Regions from separate parts of the Undibacterium sp. GW821-FHT11B02 genome, predicted to be linked through region 2. Evidence: predicted binding sites of a transcription regulator. Region 2 holds the regulator's gene; the other holds the start of a gene.
The links. The regulator FliA, encoded in region 2, starts transcription of late flagellar genes. The targets are predictions, from matches to a motif close to CTAAAGTTTNNNNNNNNNNNGCCGNTA.
Positions count from the first base shown of each region.

Region 1 (8,007 bases), on a different contig from region 2:
CTCTGGCGGGCCAGAAGCGACTGGCACTCGAAGTGATCCGCGGCTGGAGCGAGCTCAAATGAATTACCTTGTCATCGGTGCCACGGGAAACATCGGATCCCGCGTAACTCAACGCCTCGTTGATTCTGGAGCACGCCCGTCCGTTTTCGTGCGCAGCGCGAAGAAGGCCAGAGCGCTTTTTGGCGACCATGTCGATATCCATACCGGGGACCTCGAAAAGCCAGGTCACTCGCTAGCTACTGCGCTGGCTGGTATCGACGGGATATTCCTCGTGACTGATGGACCGGATCTCGAGAAGCGAGATCGTGCGGTCTCGTTCGCCGCCCGCCAGGCAGGCGTACGACACGTGGTCAAGCTCTCTACGTTGGATGTGCTAACCGGGATCGGCACCGGTCCGTGGCACGCACGCGGCGAAGAGGCCATTCGGGACAGCGGGTTGGCGTTCACCTTCATTCAGGCAGCCGGATTCATGTCCAACGCGCTTGGTTGGTCGGAATCCATCCGCCGGGAGGGCATGCTGCGCTCTTCTACGGGTGGGGGCAAGATTGCATTCATCCATCCGGACGACATCGCCGCCGTCGCCTTGGCCGCCCTGACCACGCGCGACCACGACGGCCAGGCATTGGTGATCACCGGCCAAAAAGCGCTGTCGTATGGGGAGATGGCTGCCACAATAGGCAGAGCCATCGGCAAGCCCGTCGGCTTCGAGGAGATATCCGACAAACAGGCATACACCGGGACTGTCAAATGGGCTGGGAAAGGGCCTTACGTCGATGCCCTCGTGAACATCTGGCGCGCGGTGCGCGAGGGCCGGCTTGACACCGTCACGGAGGGCGTAAAGTTGGTCACCGGGCGGGAACCAATCCCGTTCGAACAGTGGGCCACCGAGAACGCTGCATCGTTTCAGTAGTGCTTCAGTGTGTTGCCCCGAAAAGAATTCACGTAGAGCTGTACGGTACGAATTGCCTCGTTGCTGGCGTCATCACGCGAGAGGGCGGTGTGCGTCTGGTGGGCCATTCCGTGCACGAGCGATTCCACCATGCCTGGAAGGACAAAAAGCATACGCTCCGTCTCGTCGATGCTGTACTGCTCCTGGTCGGCGCGTGACAATACCCATCCGAACGTGTGGTGCAGCGCGTTCTTGAAGCCCGGAGCGCTCTCCGGAACGACGGGCGAAATAATCTCGTGCAGCTCCGCAACTTCCGCGTGCACATTCACCAGACTCTGGACGAGTTCACACGTGAAATCCTCCAGCGGAGCCGAGGCGTAGGCAGCCGTCGTCTGCTCGATGACCTGTTGTACATCTTCGACGTGCCGGTCATGAAGGGCTGTGAAGATTGTGCGCTTGTCGGGGAAGTACTGATACAGCGACCCGATGCTGACACCTGCCACCTCCGCGATGCGATTCGTGGTGATAGCCTGGGTCCCGTGGCGCTTCACTACAAGGTGGACCGCCTCAAGCACGGCGTCTACGGTTTGCCGCGAACGTTGCTGCTTCGGCTCGCGCCGTAAAGGGTTCCTTTCGGTCGTCTTCATGCTGTCTTCCTCATGCTGTCTTCCTCATGCTGCCTTCCTCATACTGTCTACCTTCATAGAATCATATCAGATTCTGTTGCAACAACGCCGGGCCGGACAGCGCTTACTCCAGGCGAACCCAATCGATAGTCTCCAGCACATACGGCGCGAATAAATAATCGCGGATTCCGGCGATCTGGTTTTCCGCCCAGTTAATCAGGACGAAGTGCGCCAGCTTTTTCATATCGCTGGCGGCGTCGAAGACCAGCATGGCTGGCTGCCCTTCCACGGCACCAAAGCCGAAGCGCCATTTTTTTTCTTGCGCGTAGCGTGTGAAGTAAGGCGCGATCTTTTCGCGACCTTCCCAATGCAAACGATTGACGAGCTCGAGCTTCACATCATCGGCAAGCATCGCGCGGATCGTGTCGAAGTCACCACTCTGAAACAAATGCACGAAGGCGGCCATTTTCGACCGCTGTACATCAGACATCAGCGGCAACTGAATGTCTGGCGGTGCCTGCATAAGCTGGCGTAGCGCGACGCGGCCGCGTTGCAGCGCCGACTTTGCCGCCGCTGGCGAGCACTCGGCAATGCTGGCGATTTCATCGACAGAATGGCCAAGCACATCCTTGAGGATCACCGCGCAGCGCTGCAGTTCAGGCAGGCGCAGGAAGGTCTGGAAACTGATCGCGACAATATCACTTTCGGGCAGCGCTTCTGCTTCGAGCTCATCGGTCAGCGGCACGACGATGACGCGCGACTTCTCACGAAGGAAATCCAGACTCGCATTGCGAGCAATGCGAAACACCCACCCGTCGAGGTGATCTATCTCCACACCCTGGCCATACGCGAGAAGAGCCTTGATCAGGGTCTCTTGCACAAGGTCTTCGCCATTGACTGCCGAACCAGTCATGCGCGCGCAGTAACGATGTAGCCGTGGCCGCAACGCTGTGAGGCAGTCTTCGAATTCTTCCTTGTTCATGCGCCCTCCTGTTTAGCAGGTACGTGATCGGCAATCTTGACGAGAATGCTCGCCAGCGCCGCCGGTTGCGACAGGAATGGCGAGTGGCTGCTTTCCAACGTATGCGTCACCGTCTTGTTGCCGATAACGGCGTCAACCGAGGCAATCATGTAATCCTGGCCGGGCAACGGCACAGCGCGATCCTGCGTGCAGCGGATGTAGTGGCGCTGCACGGTGCCAAACCGCTCTGGACTGATTTCCGACAGAGCCAGCGCGCCGCCATTCGATTCATCGTGATGCAGTTGCGAGGCGGCCTCGTTGAAATCGGCATCGGACAGGTCGGCATAAAACGAAGCCTTGAGCAAAGCGCGGTAGGCCTCGTCGGTGGAACCGGCGTGAATCCTGGTCGCGCCGATAGCCATCGGATCGCCCACGAACAGGCGCGGTGCCAGCGCCGACGCCATCGATTCATCCATCAGCATGGCCAGCAGGGGCATTCCATTGGGCACCATGAAACCGGCAAGATAAACCACCGCACCCAGCAAGTGCGGCACCCGTTCAGCCACCGCCGACACAGTCATGCCACCAGCCGAGTGGCCGACCAGGATGACCTGGCCATTGCTGCGCGAGGCCGCTTCCCTGACCAGGGCCGCCACCGCTTGCGTCCTTTCTTCCTGGGTGAGCTCCGCGATGGGCGAGCGCTCGGCAGCGAAGGCGGCGCTGTCGAACGGACGGGCGTCGAGCGAACCAGGTGGTATCGCATTGTCACCCGCGCCCGGAAGGTCTGGCGTCATCACCCCGAAGCCTTGCGCTTCAAGCAGTGGCCTGACCCGATTCCAGGATGAACGGTTATGCCATCCGCCATGGACCAGGATAAAAATTGCTTTGCTTACCGGCATGTGCTTCCTCTTTATGTGATTTTACATTCTTTGCAAGCTGTTCAAGCGATCTGAGTGTTATGTCCTGGCTTCACACTTCAATGTCATCGAAGAGGAACATTTCGAAGCCCGAATCATCGGGTGCAAACAAACGGCGGTCCGCGCCCGCCGCCTGACCTTCAGGGCTTGCAAACGCGCTCTTGATCGCCGCCATATCGTCGAAATGCAATATCCCGATCAAATGGACATCGGCGCGACCTGCCACCGCGGCGATCGGCCCCTTGCTGACTTCGTATTTTCTGAGTCCCGGGATTTTTTTGCTAAGGGGTATATGGGTGCCAAAGTAGTGGCTGTCAAATGCGGCGACATCCTTCGGTGTTCGGTAAATCACGACCATGCGTGCCATGGTGTTCTCCTTCGTTAAGTTGCGCGATGTGGACAAATTTGTCTGCTTTTGTTTGATACATGCTAAAGACGACGCCGAAGGTGGAAACGGATCGCGACATCGAAAATATATTTCGGCGATTCTCCTGGCGCGACACCCAGCCGGCACCGAGCGTCAAGCGGCCATAGGTCGCTGGCTGGACGTGCTGGCCAGCATCAAGGCCGATACCAAGGACGTGTTGAACATCCTGGTCAGTTGCAGATACTGCTGGTTCGTGGCGATGGAATGCAGGCTGGTGCGGATAAATGCAGCTTCGTTTGCAGCTACTGTCGAACGTCAAAATAAGAAAGGAGCGATGCTTTTTTAGCAAAGAAAAACCCCAAGCGAAACTATCATCAAACAGACTAAGCACTGGTGCTCGCCAAGATTGACGCCATGCTGCCAGCTGTTTCACCTGACAATTTGTGCCTGAAAAATTGTCTTCAGCCGACCTATGGCGATGTTTGTCAGACAGTCGTGTTGACGACACTGCCTATTGTTGAATACGGCGAATATTGCGAATGCTTTGCTGTGGCCTGGGGCTTCTGGGTGTTCGATGACGTGCCGTGCTGGTTAAGTTGTGCCAGGGCTTCCTTTTGCGCTGCGGCTGTCAGCAATTGCTGGATCTGCATTTGAATTTGCTGTATTTGTAACTGCAACAGCGTCAACCGCTCTTTTGCTCCCTTGGAGGTGTCTTTGGTCGCGTCCTGCAATTTCTTCATCAGCCCCACCAATTGCTTCTGTAGTTGAGCGACCTTGCTGCCAGTGTCTGAACTGCCGGATGCAATAGCAGCAGATGATCCTACCGTTGTTACCATTTTCATCCCCGTCACTATGCTTATCAGTATATTAACGACACAGGCAAGGCAAACTTGAGCACGTTCAATTTTGTCGAATCAATTTTGTCGAATTACTGCCCGTTGAGATGAATATCTTCAGGTTTTATGCCGCAATGCATCCACCACCAGCGCAAAGGCTGGTGAAGCCTGGCGGCGGCTGGGGTAATACAGATGGTAACCCTGAAAGCTGGGGGTCCAGTCTTCCAGCACACGTTGCAAATGGCCGTCGCGCACATGTGGTGCCACCATGTCTTCTGGCAGGCAGGCAAGACCAAAACCAGCCAGCGTGGCGCGTAAAATTTGCGTGCTGCTATTGAACACCAACTGCCCTTCTACCCGCACATTGAGTTCATGGCCGTTGCGTTCAAATTCCCATGCATACAGACCGCCATAGGTGGCCATGCGCAGGTTGATGCAGTTGTGGCTCGCCAGTTCTTGCGGGGTTTGCGGGGGTGCATGCTTGGCGAAATACGTGGGCGATGCCACAACGGCCATGCGCAGATCAGGCGCGATGCGGACGGCGATCATGTCCTTGGCGACTTGTTCGCCCAGGCGTACACCGGCATCAAAGCGATCAGCCACGATATCGGTCAGGCTGTAGTTGATATTAATTTCTACCTTGATGTCGGGATAGTTGGGCAAGAAGGTGGCCAGCTTGGGCCACAAGACGGTGTTGGTGGCATGTTCCGCCGCAGATATACGGATGGTGCCAGCGGGTTTGTCGCGCAGCTCGCTCAGGGCGGCCAGTTCATATTCAATTTCTTCAAAGCGCGGGGCCACAGTCTTGAACAACCTTTCACCCGCATCAGTGAGGGACAGGCTGCGCGTGGTGCGTGTCAGCAGACGTACGCCCAGCCGCGTTTCCAGCCCGCGCATGGTGTGGCTCAATGCTGATTGCGACACCCCAAGCTGGGCGGCAGCCCGGGTAAAGCTGCCTTCACGGGCGACGGTGATGAAGGCAAGCAGGTCATTGAAGTTTTCTTTTTGCATTCATGAATCCTCTTCATAAGTCTATATTGATTATAGTCCTTAATTAAGAGCACCCTCAGAATGGCAAGTACAATTACCCCGCCCCATCCAGCCAAGGCGGTGCAGCAGATCGCGTGATTGCACCCAGGCCCAGCGTGCTGACACTTGTGCACGTGGGCCATGGAATCCGCCGAACAGGATACAGGGCGTCAGGTTCAACACTTCATGCCACCAGCCTGCTGGCACATGCAAGACATCGCCAGGTTCCAGATCGACGACAAAGAAATCGCCCTGTATTTCAGCATGTGCCTCCGCTTTTGCCGCAAGCTCCTGCGCGGTGCAGGTGGCCAGCCTGGCCCAGGAATCGTATTTGCCCGCCACTGCATGCATGCGCTCTACCGTGCCTGCACGGACCAGGTAAAAGCGTTTTCTGCCGACGATTTGTACGGCCAGATTGTCGAGATAATCGTAATGGAGGCCAGTGCGTGCATGGGCCGGGCCTATCCAGCTCTGTAATGACAATGTGCTGCCCCGCACAAAGAAATCAGTATGCTGCAAGTCTTGCCGCAACGCAGGAATGGCGTCAAGCAAATCAAATTCCTTCAGGTACAGGGGTTGATCTGTCTGATTCTCCTGATGCTCTTGATTCGCTTGGTTCTCGTGATCATGACCTTCTTCAAGCAAAGCAAGATAGGCACGTAAGCTGGAGTCAATGAAACGCGTGCGGCCCCGTTCGCGGTTGCCTGCCACCAGCTTTACTTGCATATCGGGGGCAAGCCCGGCCAGCCGGTTAAAACTCCAGTGTTGTACCGCAGGCCAATGCGCTGCCAAGCCTCTGAATACGGATGGCCCGGCACGATGGCACAATAACTGCATGCCCGGAAACATAGCCGGTGCCAGTCCCTGAAAATACTCCCCTGTCATCATCGCCCTTTGATCATGACGATGTGGCGCAGACTGGCGCCGGCCATACGTAGCAAACTGGGGATGGCACGAATGGTGAAGGCGGCAGCTTGCAGCATCACGCGTGCCGCGCCAACACGTTGGGCGCGTATGTCAGACCACAACAGGCTAGCAAGCGCAATGGCAACATCGGTAAAAAGATAACATGCCGCCACCAGAAATATCAATGCGCGCCGACCTTGCCCGATGCCCATCGCATCGGCCACCTCTTGCACGACAAAGCGATGTTCTATCTCTTCCTTGCAATGCCATTGCCATAGTCTGGTCTGTTGCGTGTCATTCTGCCCTAGCCATGCATTGTGTGGCCGCAACACCTGTTCTGCGAGTAGCACCGTCAACTGCTCGAACGCGGCGGCAAAAGCGATGCGGGTCGGCAGTTTCCATCCTTCCATTTGCTGCATGGCTGCTTCAATACGCTGCTCTAGTCGCTGCGCTGGCGCATGGGCGGCCATTCTTTCGTTATACAGACGATGCGCGCGCGAATGGCTTTGTTCTTCCTTGGTCAAGCGCAGCACTTCATTCTGCAGTTGCGGGTTGGAAGAACTGCGCACGCTTGTGTTGAGCCAATCGAAAACAGCCGTAATGACGAAATGCTCGCCACAGGGAAGCAAGAGCGAAATAGCATCGAACAGACGAGAACGGAATGCGTCACCGTCATTCCACCAAAGCGTGGGTAATTCTGCAGGCACCGGGTTTGCAGATGTATTCATCGCACGATCATCCCGGCCAGGCATACAGGTGTAAGGGCCGGCTGACAATTCAACTTCATTTTCATCTTTAACCTCATTATCACACTCGCTCAATAGCAGGCTTGTCTTTCAGTTCGGGGCGCGGCTTCGCGTATTCTGCAACCATGTCTTCAACATGGGTGATCCATTTGAGCACCACTTGCAAGGTCTTGAATGGCAGGCGCTGCCACACAGGACACAGTTGCGATAGCGGCACAGTCCCCTGGATCAATACGCCATGATCAAGCGAGGCATCATGCGGAAAATAATCTGGCAGCACGGCAACAATGCGGGTAAATCCTTTGCCATGGTAGTACCGCAATTGCGGATCAAGCGGCAGCTTGCCGCGACGGGTATGCGCATAGGTGGCGACATCGAGCGAAGGATTATTTTCCAGCGCACGTTTGAAACCAGGAATCGGTGATCCCAGATATATTTGACGCCATCCATTCTTCAAAGCATGTGGCCAGAAAAAGGAAAACAGCGCTGCCGCTGCCTGTGGTTCGACACTCGTCAGGCTGATGCCGAACAGGCTGTTGGTCTTTTTTTCTGTGCTCTCGTGTACACTCTCTGCACAGTCTTCCCAACGACGTGCGCGCGCAATGCCTTGCTGCGAAATTGGCCGCATAAAAAGTGATGCAAGCGCTTTGCCTGTATGGGAACAAAAAGCCCCCAGGCACAATTCAGGATAATCAAGCAAGCGCTTGCGCAGCGTATCGGCATTGGCAGC
Region 1 is NZ_JBXASD010000003.1:541,568-549,574, forward strand. It holds gene AC1RVX_RS08740 (SGNH/GDSL hydrolase family protein) at 1-62, shown strand, start outside; gene AC1RVX_RS08745 (NAD(P)H-binding protein) at 59-910, shown strand; gene AC1RVX_RS08750 (TetR/AcrR family transcriptional regulator) at 904-1,536, opposite strand; gene AC1RVX_RS08755 (sigma-70 family RNA polymerase sigma factor) at 1,640-2,497, opposite strand; gene AC1RVX_RS08760 (alpha/beta hydrolase) at 2,494-3,375, opposite strand; gene AC1RVX_RS08765 (EthD family reductase) at 3,446-3,760, opposite strand; gene AC1RVX_RS08770 (hypothetical protein) at 3,750-4,106, shown strand; gene AC1RVX_RS08775 (FlxA-like family protein) at 4,246-4,602, opposite strand; gene AC1RVX_RS08780 (LysR family transcriptional regulator) at 4,714-5,607, opposite strand; gene AC1RVX_RS08785 (cupin-like domain-containing protein) at 5,647-6,513, opposite strand; gene AC1RVX_RS08790 (metal-dependent hydrolase) at 6,510-7,259, opposite strand; gene AC1RVX_RS08795 (hypothetical protein) at 7,339-8,007, opposite strand, start outside.
Region 1: AC1RVX_RS08775 (FlxA-like family protein) is a predicted target of FliA. The motif match lies at 4,629-4,655, and genes of this name have one in related genera.

Region 2 (8,007 bases):
CGCAACCGGTACCGCCGTACCCGGCACCAATTTGCGCGAGTCCAGATTCATCACTGCATTAATCGTCGTGGTTTGTGCCGGTGCAATATCCGCAGTATTGATGTTGATGGTAGCAGGTGCCCCAGTGGATAACACCCCCGCAGAATTGGCGACATAACCGGTCAGTTGCGCCCCTTGTGCATTGACGATATTGCCCAGTTTATCAAGCTGAAACTGACCATTTCGTGTATAGGTAACTGCACCGTTTGTAGACATGCGAAAGAACCCGCCACCATTGATCGCAATGTCGAGAGGATTATTGGTCGTGGTGATATTGCCCTGCGTGAATTGCTGCACAACACCAGACACCTTGGTACCAATACCTACGGTGCCAGCGGAAGACCCGTTCAGCGAATTAGCGTAGACGTCAGCAAACTGCGTCTGCCCCTGCTTGAAACCGACTGTACTGGCATTGGAGATATTGTTACCAATCACATCCAGCGATTTTGAAGCTGCATTGAGACCACTAAGTCCTTGTTGAAAACCCATGATATTTCCCCTTTTACTTTAAATATGGCTTTGTCACTTGCATTACTTTGCCACTTGCATTGCCACTTGCTGTGACTGGATTACGACAAGGATTAAAAAATTCGCCTTACATCACTCATATTGACATCACCCACATTGGCAACACTCAACTTCAAGCCCTGCGCATTTGAGGCAATACTTGATACCACTCCCAGCGACAGACTGGTTGCATCAAGCGTCTTGTCGGTAGACTTGGCAACAATATCAAACTTGTAAACACCATCTGGCGCTGTTGCACCACTGTCTGTCTTGCCGTCCCAGGTGAAGTTATTGACACCCTGCGACAAGGCGCCTTCACTGATTTTTCTGACGACTGTATTTGAACTATCGCGTATCACAACGTCAACACTGCTGGCCGGTTCCGGCAGGTCCACACCAAAACCGCCGCTACCATTAGTCAAACTGATCGCGCTGCCTGGCGCAAGCACACCATGACCTATCATGCTGGCAGCCTGCAGATTCTGGCTTGTCTGATAGCTTGCATTCAATGCTGTGACTGTCGCATTGAGCTTATCAATACCCGAGACTGTCGACAATTGCGCCATTTGGCTGGTCACCTGGGCATTGTCCATGGGGTTCAACGGGTCCTGGTTCTTGAGCTGAGTAACCAGCAAAGTCATGAAGCGATTTTGCGCATCTTCAGTTGAAGTTGCCGCGGTCTTGCTGCCATTCATGGTCGTCAACAAAGCTGGGTCGACGGTGCTGCTTTGTACGCTGCTGGTAGCCATTTTCTTTTCCTTTTACAAAAACTTATTGACCTAAAGTCAAGGTCTTCAGCAGCATGGTTTTTGCTGCATTCATTACTTCAACATTATTCTGGTAAGAACGTGATGCAGATATCATATTGACCATTTCCTCCACCACATTCACGTTTGGCGTGGCGACATAGCCCTTTTCATCAGCCAGCGGATGCTTGGGGTCATACATCAGTTTAGGCGGATTACTGTCTTCTACAACCTCATTCACCTTGACAGCGGTAGAAGCCGTACCCGCCAACGGTACTGCGCTAAATACCACTTGCTTGGCTTTATAGGGCTGCCCGTCTGAACTGGTGACACTATCGGCATTCGCCAGATTGCTCGACACCACGTTCAGGCGCTGCGATTGCGCACTCATGGCAGAACCGGCAACATTAAATACATTAAAGAGTGACATGATGATGATCCTTGTATCTGTGCTTCTAATCCGTGCTTCTTTCTAACCCTGAATTTAACCCTGTATTGCTGCCAGCATATTTTTAATCTGCATATTGATCATGGTCAGGCTTGCCTCATAGCGCAATGCATTGTCGGTAAATTGATTGCGTTCCACATCCATATCCACCGTATTGCCGTCCACACTTCCCTGGATTGTAGGCCGGTACTGCGCCGCCACCCCTGCTACCGCAGTCGACGTATCCATGTGCTGACTTGCCGTTTTATTTAGTGCAGTGGGTGATTGCGTCAGGTTTTGATGCAAGGCATTGCTCAACGCTGCAGAAAAATCAATATCCCTGGCTTTGTAATTAGGGGTATCCGCATTGGCAATATTTGATGCCAGCAATTGCTGACGCTGCCCCCTGACGGACAGAGCCGTTTCATGAAAGCGCAAGAAATCATCTAATCCACCAGCCATCATATTCTCCTTTACCACCAGTCAAGCATGCATACGGTTTGCTATACCTTGCATATTATTCGTCACCAGACAAGTTTGATCAGACAATCAGAACGAGAAAACCCCACTTATTCCTGCTTTCAAAAAACTGCAGGAATCCTAAAATGGAATCCGGAACAGATAAAAGCAGGCATCAGAATGAAACTTCCACAACTCACAGGCAAACGCTGGTCAGCATGGCTTTTGATAGCAATGGCTGGCGCAACCGGGATGGCGCACGCAGCCAACCCAGTCACGGCACAAGACCCCGCACAGTTGCGACAGGTCGCACTTGATTTTTTGACACTCCAAACCAACGGCATGAATGGCGAAGTGCAAATCACCGTTGCTGAAGTTGACAAACGCCTCAACCTGCAAGCATGTGATGCACCCAACCCTTATTTACCACCGGGTAGCAAACCCTGGGGCAAAGTTACCCTGGCCATCAAATGTGGCGCACCGGCAACCTGGCTCATCTATTTACAAGCAAATGTGCAGGTAACAGCAGATTATTATGTAACTGCCAATGCACTTTCCCATGGACAAGTGATTACCATGGCCGACCTGAGCAAATTACGTGGTGATATTTCAAAACTGCCGGCAGGTGTCGTTACCAGTCCAGAGCAGGCAATTGGCAAAAGCATGCAGATGTCCCTGGCTTCCGGCAGTATCTTGCGGGCCGATGTCTTGAAAAGCCCATCCGCGGTACAACAAGGGCAATCAGTAAGGGTTATCAGTTCCGGCCCTGGCTTTCAGGTGGCTACCGATGCAATTGCGCTCAATAATGCCTCAGACGGACAAGTCGCCAAAGCAAAAACCAGTTCAGGGCAAACCATTAGCGGCATAGCCAAAAATGGTGGCATTATAGAAATAATTTATTAGCAGAAAAAAATGCTTGCGAGAAATACACTTAAGCTTGTGCAATATTTTTTTGAGGTAAGGTTAAAGTTTAAAATTACACAGCCGATAAACTGGATGTAGATGTTTGTAATTCCCATACTGAGGGTATCGCTGTGAAAATTGATGACGCACTTAACAAGACCTCTGGGCTTCCCGTAAGCCCGCAGCAGGCTCGCACGGAAAAACCGGCAGATAACACGTCGGCTCCGGTTGCGAATTCGTCGAAAGTGCAAATTTCGACCCTGTCCACGCAATTGCAGGCCCTGCAAAGCACACAGGCAAGCAATGCCGTATTTGAGACCAAGAAGGTGGAAGCGATCAAGCTGGCTATTTCTGAGGGACGCTTTCAGGTGAACTCGGAAAAAGTTGCTGACGGGCTTCTGGAAACAGTCAAAGACTTACTTAATGCAAGAAAACGCTAGCCATGAACACAACAAGTTCCGGACACACAGCAATTGAACAATGCCTGCAGGAAGAAATCATCACCATGTCTTCCCTGGCAGAATTGCTGAAAAAAGAGCAGTCTGCACTTGTTGATAGTGATGTCAGCTTGCTTAACGATTACACCCAAAGCAAAGGGCAACTGCTTGGCAAGATGTCTGAACTGGAGAAAAAGCGTAATGCGTTTCTGACGCAACTTGGGTACAAAGCAGATCTGGATGGCATGCAAGCGTATTTACAACAAGCTGGCAGCGCAGATAATGCACATCATACAGCGAATTATTGGGAACAACTCCTGCAAGTGTCTATGCAAGCGAAAGAGGACAACAAGATCAATGGCCAGTTGATCAACCGCAGATTGGCACAAAGCCAGTCCATGTTAAACGTATTACAACAAGGGAATCAAACCACTTCCCCTATGTACGGCCCGAATGGCCAATCGACCATCAAAGGTACATCAGGCAAAGGCTATATTGCCACTTGATTAGCCCTGGATATGATCACGAATAAAAAAACAGACCCTTGATCCGGGTCTGTTTTGCTTTGGCCTGCAGATAATTCACACTGATCTTAGGGAATCGGTACAGCCGGTGTGGTCGCTGGCAAAGGTGATGTCGCTGGCACTGAAGAGGATGAAGGAGTCGCAGGTGCAATCGGTACATCCACAACTGGCTCTGGCAATACTGCCAATATGGTGACCGACACCCGGCGGTTCCTGGCACGACCTTCTATTGTATTATTGTCACTGACCGGCAATTTTGCCCCCTGCCCCACGGCTGTCACCCGGAATTCATCGACACCGTTTTCAGTCAGCAACCTGGCAACCGTGCTGGCGCGCACTGCTGACAATTCCCAGTTTGAAGGGAAGATTGGATTTTTGATGGGTACATTATCTGTGTGTCCCTCTACCTGTATGGCGTGGTTATCCACCTTCAGGACACCGGCAATGGCTTTCAGGGCCTGTATCGAATCCACATTCAGGCGTGCTTCACCAGGCGCAAACAGCAGGCTGGCATTGATTTCGATGGTAATGCCACGACTGGTCTGACTGACCCTGACCTTGCCTTCCCGCACCAGGGGTTCCAGCACTGTCAGGATATCCTTGGCCATGGTCGTCATCTGCGCCTTTTCCTTGCGCAAGGCTTCATTCGTGCGGTTGTTTTTTACCAAAGGCAAAGGGTCAAGCTTGACGATCGGCTCATTCGGCACATCTACCGCCCTGGGGTTGACCATGACCTTGCCAAAAGCACCCGTCAGTGAATTCGACAGCACCCGGTATTTACCTTCATTGAGGGAGGAAATCGCATACATCACCACAAAGAAAGCAAACAACAGGGTAATAAAATCGGCGTAAGAAACCAGCCAGCGATCATGGTTATCGGGCTCTTCGTGGAATTTTCTTCTGGCCATAAGTGTCTTTAGTGCATCACGGCGGGCAAGCCATCAATTTTAATGGTTAGTCAATCGTTCTTCCACCACACGCGGACTATCCCCCAGAGCAATGCTGTAAAAAATGTCAGATAACATTTCCCGCCGGGTGACTTCCCTGTTAATGATTTCTTTTAGTTTGTGACTGACTGGCAAGAACAGCAGGTTGGCCATGCCCACCCCATATATCGTTGCCACAAAGGCCACAGCAATACCGCCACCCAACTTGGATGGGTCAGTGAGGTTTTCCATCACGTGTATCAAACCCAGCACCGCACCCAAAATACCGATGGTGGGGGAATAACCACCTGCAGCTTCCCAAATTTTGGCAGCCTGACGTTGCTCCATCTCATATAACGAAATATCAACGTCCAGGATATCCTTGAGCCTTATCGGGTCTATGCCGTCAATCACCAGGCGCAAGCCCTTGCCAACGAAGGGATCAGTCGACGCATTCATATAGCGTTCGAGGCTGAGAAAACCTTCCCTTCTGGCGACGACGCTCCAGACCAGCGCTTCTTCGACATTCTTTTTGCTATTGTCTGGTGGCTCTGACACGACCCAGCGCAACATGCGCACGCCGTGGGCAAAGGTCTTGATGCGGCTTTGCATCAGGACCGCCCCAATAGTTCCCACTACAACGATCACAAAAGCAGCTGGCTGTACCAGTGAAGAAAGACGCCCCCCCTCCAGCAACTGACCAGAAAGGATGCCGACAACAATCAGTAAAAGTCCGACTATGCTAGCCCAGTCCACGCCTTCTCCCTTAAGTACGCCCTGAGCCTGGCTACCGCCTGACTATGCAATTGTGACACCCGTGACTCGGACACCCCCATCACGGCCCCGATTTCCTTCAAGTTTAATTCTTGCTCATAATACAAGCCCATCAGCAATTTTTCACGCTCGGGCAAACTGTCAATCGCCCCGATTACAGCATCACGGAAGTCATCATTGAGCAAATCCTGCAAGGGGTCGCCTGACAAGTCAGAACAATAATGATCGAGAAAATGTTCTTTCGTGTCGGCGTCATGAAAGTCTTCGTAATACACCAGTTGATGGCCACCACTGTCGGTCAGCATGTCCTGGTATTCTTCCAGCGACAGCTTGAGCGATTTGGCAACCTCGGTTTCCAGCGGTGGCCTGCCCAGCTTTTGCTGCAGGGTGTTCATGGCATTTTCTATTTTGCGCATGTTCTGGCGCACGCCACGCGGCAACCAGTCACTGCTGCGCAACTCATCCAGCATGGCCCCACGTATGCGCTGCACGGCATAGGTTTCAAACTGGGCACCATGCGTGTCTTCATAGCGGTTGACGGCATCCAGCAAACCGATCATGCCAGCCTGCACAAGATCATCCACCTCCACACTGGGAGGCAGACGCGCCTTCAACTGGTAAGCAAGTCGCTTGACCAGTGGGGCATGCTCCCTAAGGAGGAAGTTTTTATCTGACTTTCCGCTAGCGGTGTACATGTGATTATATTCCGAGACCGACACCCAGCTCAGGGACTCCCTCTAAACATAATGTCGAACGCGCAGTCATTGCCAATTGTTCCGCCAGTTTCGAAAAAGCCAGCGAAGCACGCGCCTTGGGAAAAGCGTCAATCACGGAGCGACCCAAATGCGCAGCCTTTCTTACATGTTCATCTTCCGGCACATGGCCGACATAGTGCAAAGGCACCGCCAGATAACGGCTGGCAGCCTGCGCCATATTTGTGTAAATCAATCTCGCCTCTTTTTCTGATGCGCCGGATACTAAAATTCCATAACCGCGCCGTCCTACCCTGTTACTGACCCGTTTGATCAAGCCATATGCGGCCTTGATCATATGCGGATCAGCAGAAACCTGTATCACCAATTCACTGTCATCCAGCGATGCCAGCGGAAATGCGTCATTCGCATTAATGTCGCCATCGACCATCACCAGGTCAGCCTGATTTGCCACGACATCAAACACTTCAGTCAATTGCCGCGCACTTTCTGGCGGCAAGCCTGAAGCTATTGATGCCTGCCTGGTCAACATCGTCACCGACAAACCTGCGGCTACCAATTTGATTGCATCCTTCATTGTACGCTGTTGTCTCGCTACATCCAACAAGGTACGATCATTGCTTGCATTCAGCCAGGCCCCCACGCTATTGTCCGAGGCCCGCGCATCGATCATCAACACTTCATTACCCTGTCTTGCCAGTGACACACCAAGGTTGACCAACATGCCACTTTTTTCATCTTCTTTCAAAGCCGACAAAAAAGTAAACACCCTGGGTTTGGGGCCAGCCAGCATGCGACGCAAACCTTCTGCCTGATCAAAACTAGCCAAGGGACACCTCCTGCGACATGCCTGCAGCACGTGCCGCATTCCCTGCCCCCATGGTGCCAGCCATCAGCAAAGGCAATTCTTCATCCAGGAAACGGAAAGCTGCAGTCTCACGTTTCAGTTTAAAAGCGCGATCAATCAGATACAGCTTGTTGGCGATGTGCAGGTCTTCTGGCACCCGCTGACCGCTGGCCACGTAATACACCATCAGTTTCTGGCGTATCGCAATATCCAAAGCCCCGCCTATGGTGGCAGCCTCGTCAAGCTTAGTCAAAATACAACCTGCCAGGCCATTGCCCTGATAAGCACGCACTACTTCGCTCAGTGTTTCACCAGTCGAAGTGGCATTCAGACACAGCAAACGCTTTACCGGAGTGTCTGTTCCAGACAACATGGCAACCTGTTCTGTCACCATTTTATCGCGCTGACTGACACCAACAGTATCGATCAATACGGTATGTTTGTTTTTGAGTTCGGACAAGGCAATGCGCAAATCCGCCTCATCCTTGACGGCATGCACCATGACGCCAAGTATCTTGCCGTAAATGCGCAATTGCTCGAAACCACCAATACGATAGCCGTCGGTGGTGATCAGGGCCAGCTTGGAAGGACCATGGCGCATCACACAACGCGCTGCCAGTTTGGCCGTAGTGGTGGTCTTGCCAACGCCAGTCGGGCCTACCAAGGCATAGACGCCACCTTTTTCCAGCATTTCGTTTTCATTGT
Region 2 is NZ_JBXASD010000007.1:18,899-26,905, reverse strand. It holds gene flgE (flagellar hook protein FlgE) at 1-528, opposite strand, end outside; gene AC1RVX_RS15865 (flagellar hook assembly protein FlgD) at 621-1,295, opposite strand; gene flgC (flagellar basal body rod protein FlgC) at 1,318-1,722, opposite strand; gene flgB (flagellar basal body rod protein FlgB) at 1,777-2,181, opposite strand; gene flgA (flagellar basal body P-ring formation chaperone FlgA) at 2,359-3,081, shown strand; gene flgM (flagellar biosynthesis anti-sigma factor FlgM) at 3,213-3,521, shown strand; gene AC1RVX_RS15840 (flagella synthesis protein FlgN) at 3,524-4,024, shown strand; gene motD (flagellar motor protein MotD) at 4,111-4,950, opposite strand; gene AC1RVX_RS15830 (flagellar motor protein) at 4,990-5,724, opposite strand; gene AC1RVX_RS15825 (RNA polymerase sigma factor FliA) at 5,706-6,437, opposite strand; gene AC1RVX_RS15820 (MinD/ParA family ATP-binding protein) at 6,442-7,284, opposite strand; gene flhF (flagellar biosynthesis GTPase FlhF) at 7,277-8,007, opposite strand, start outside.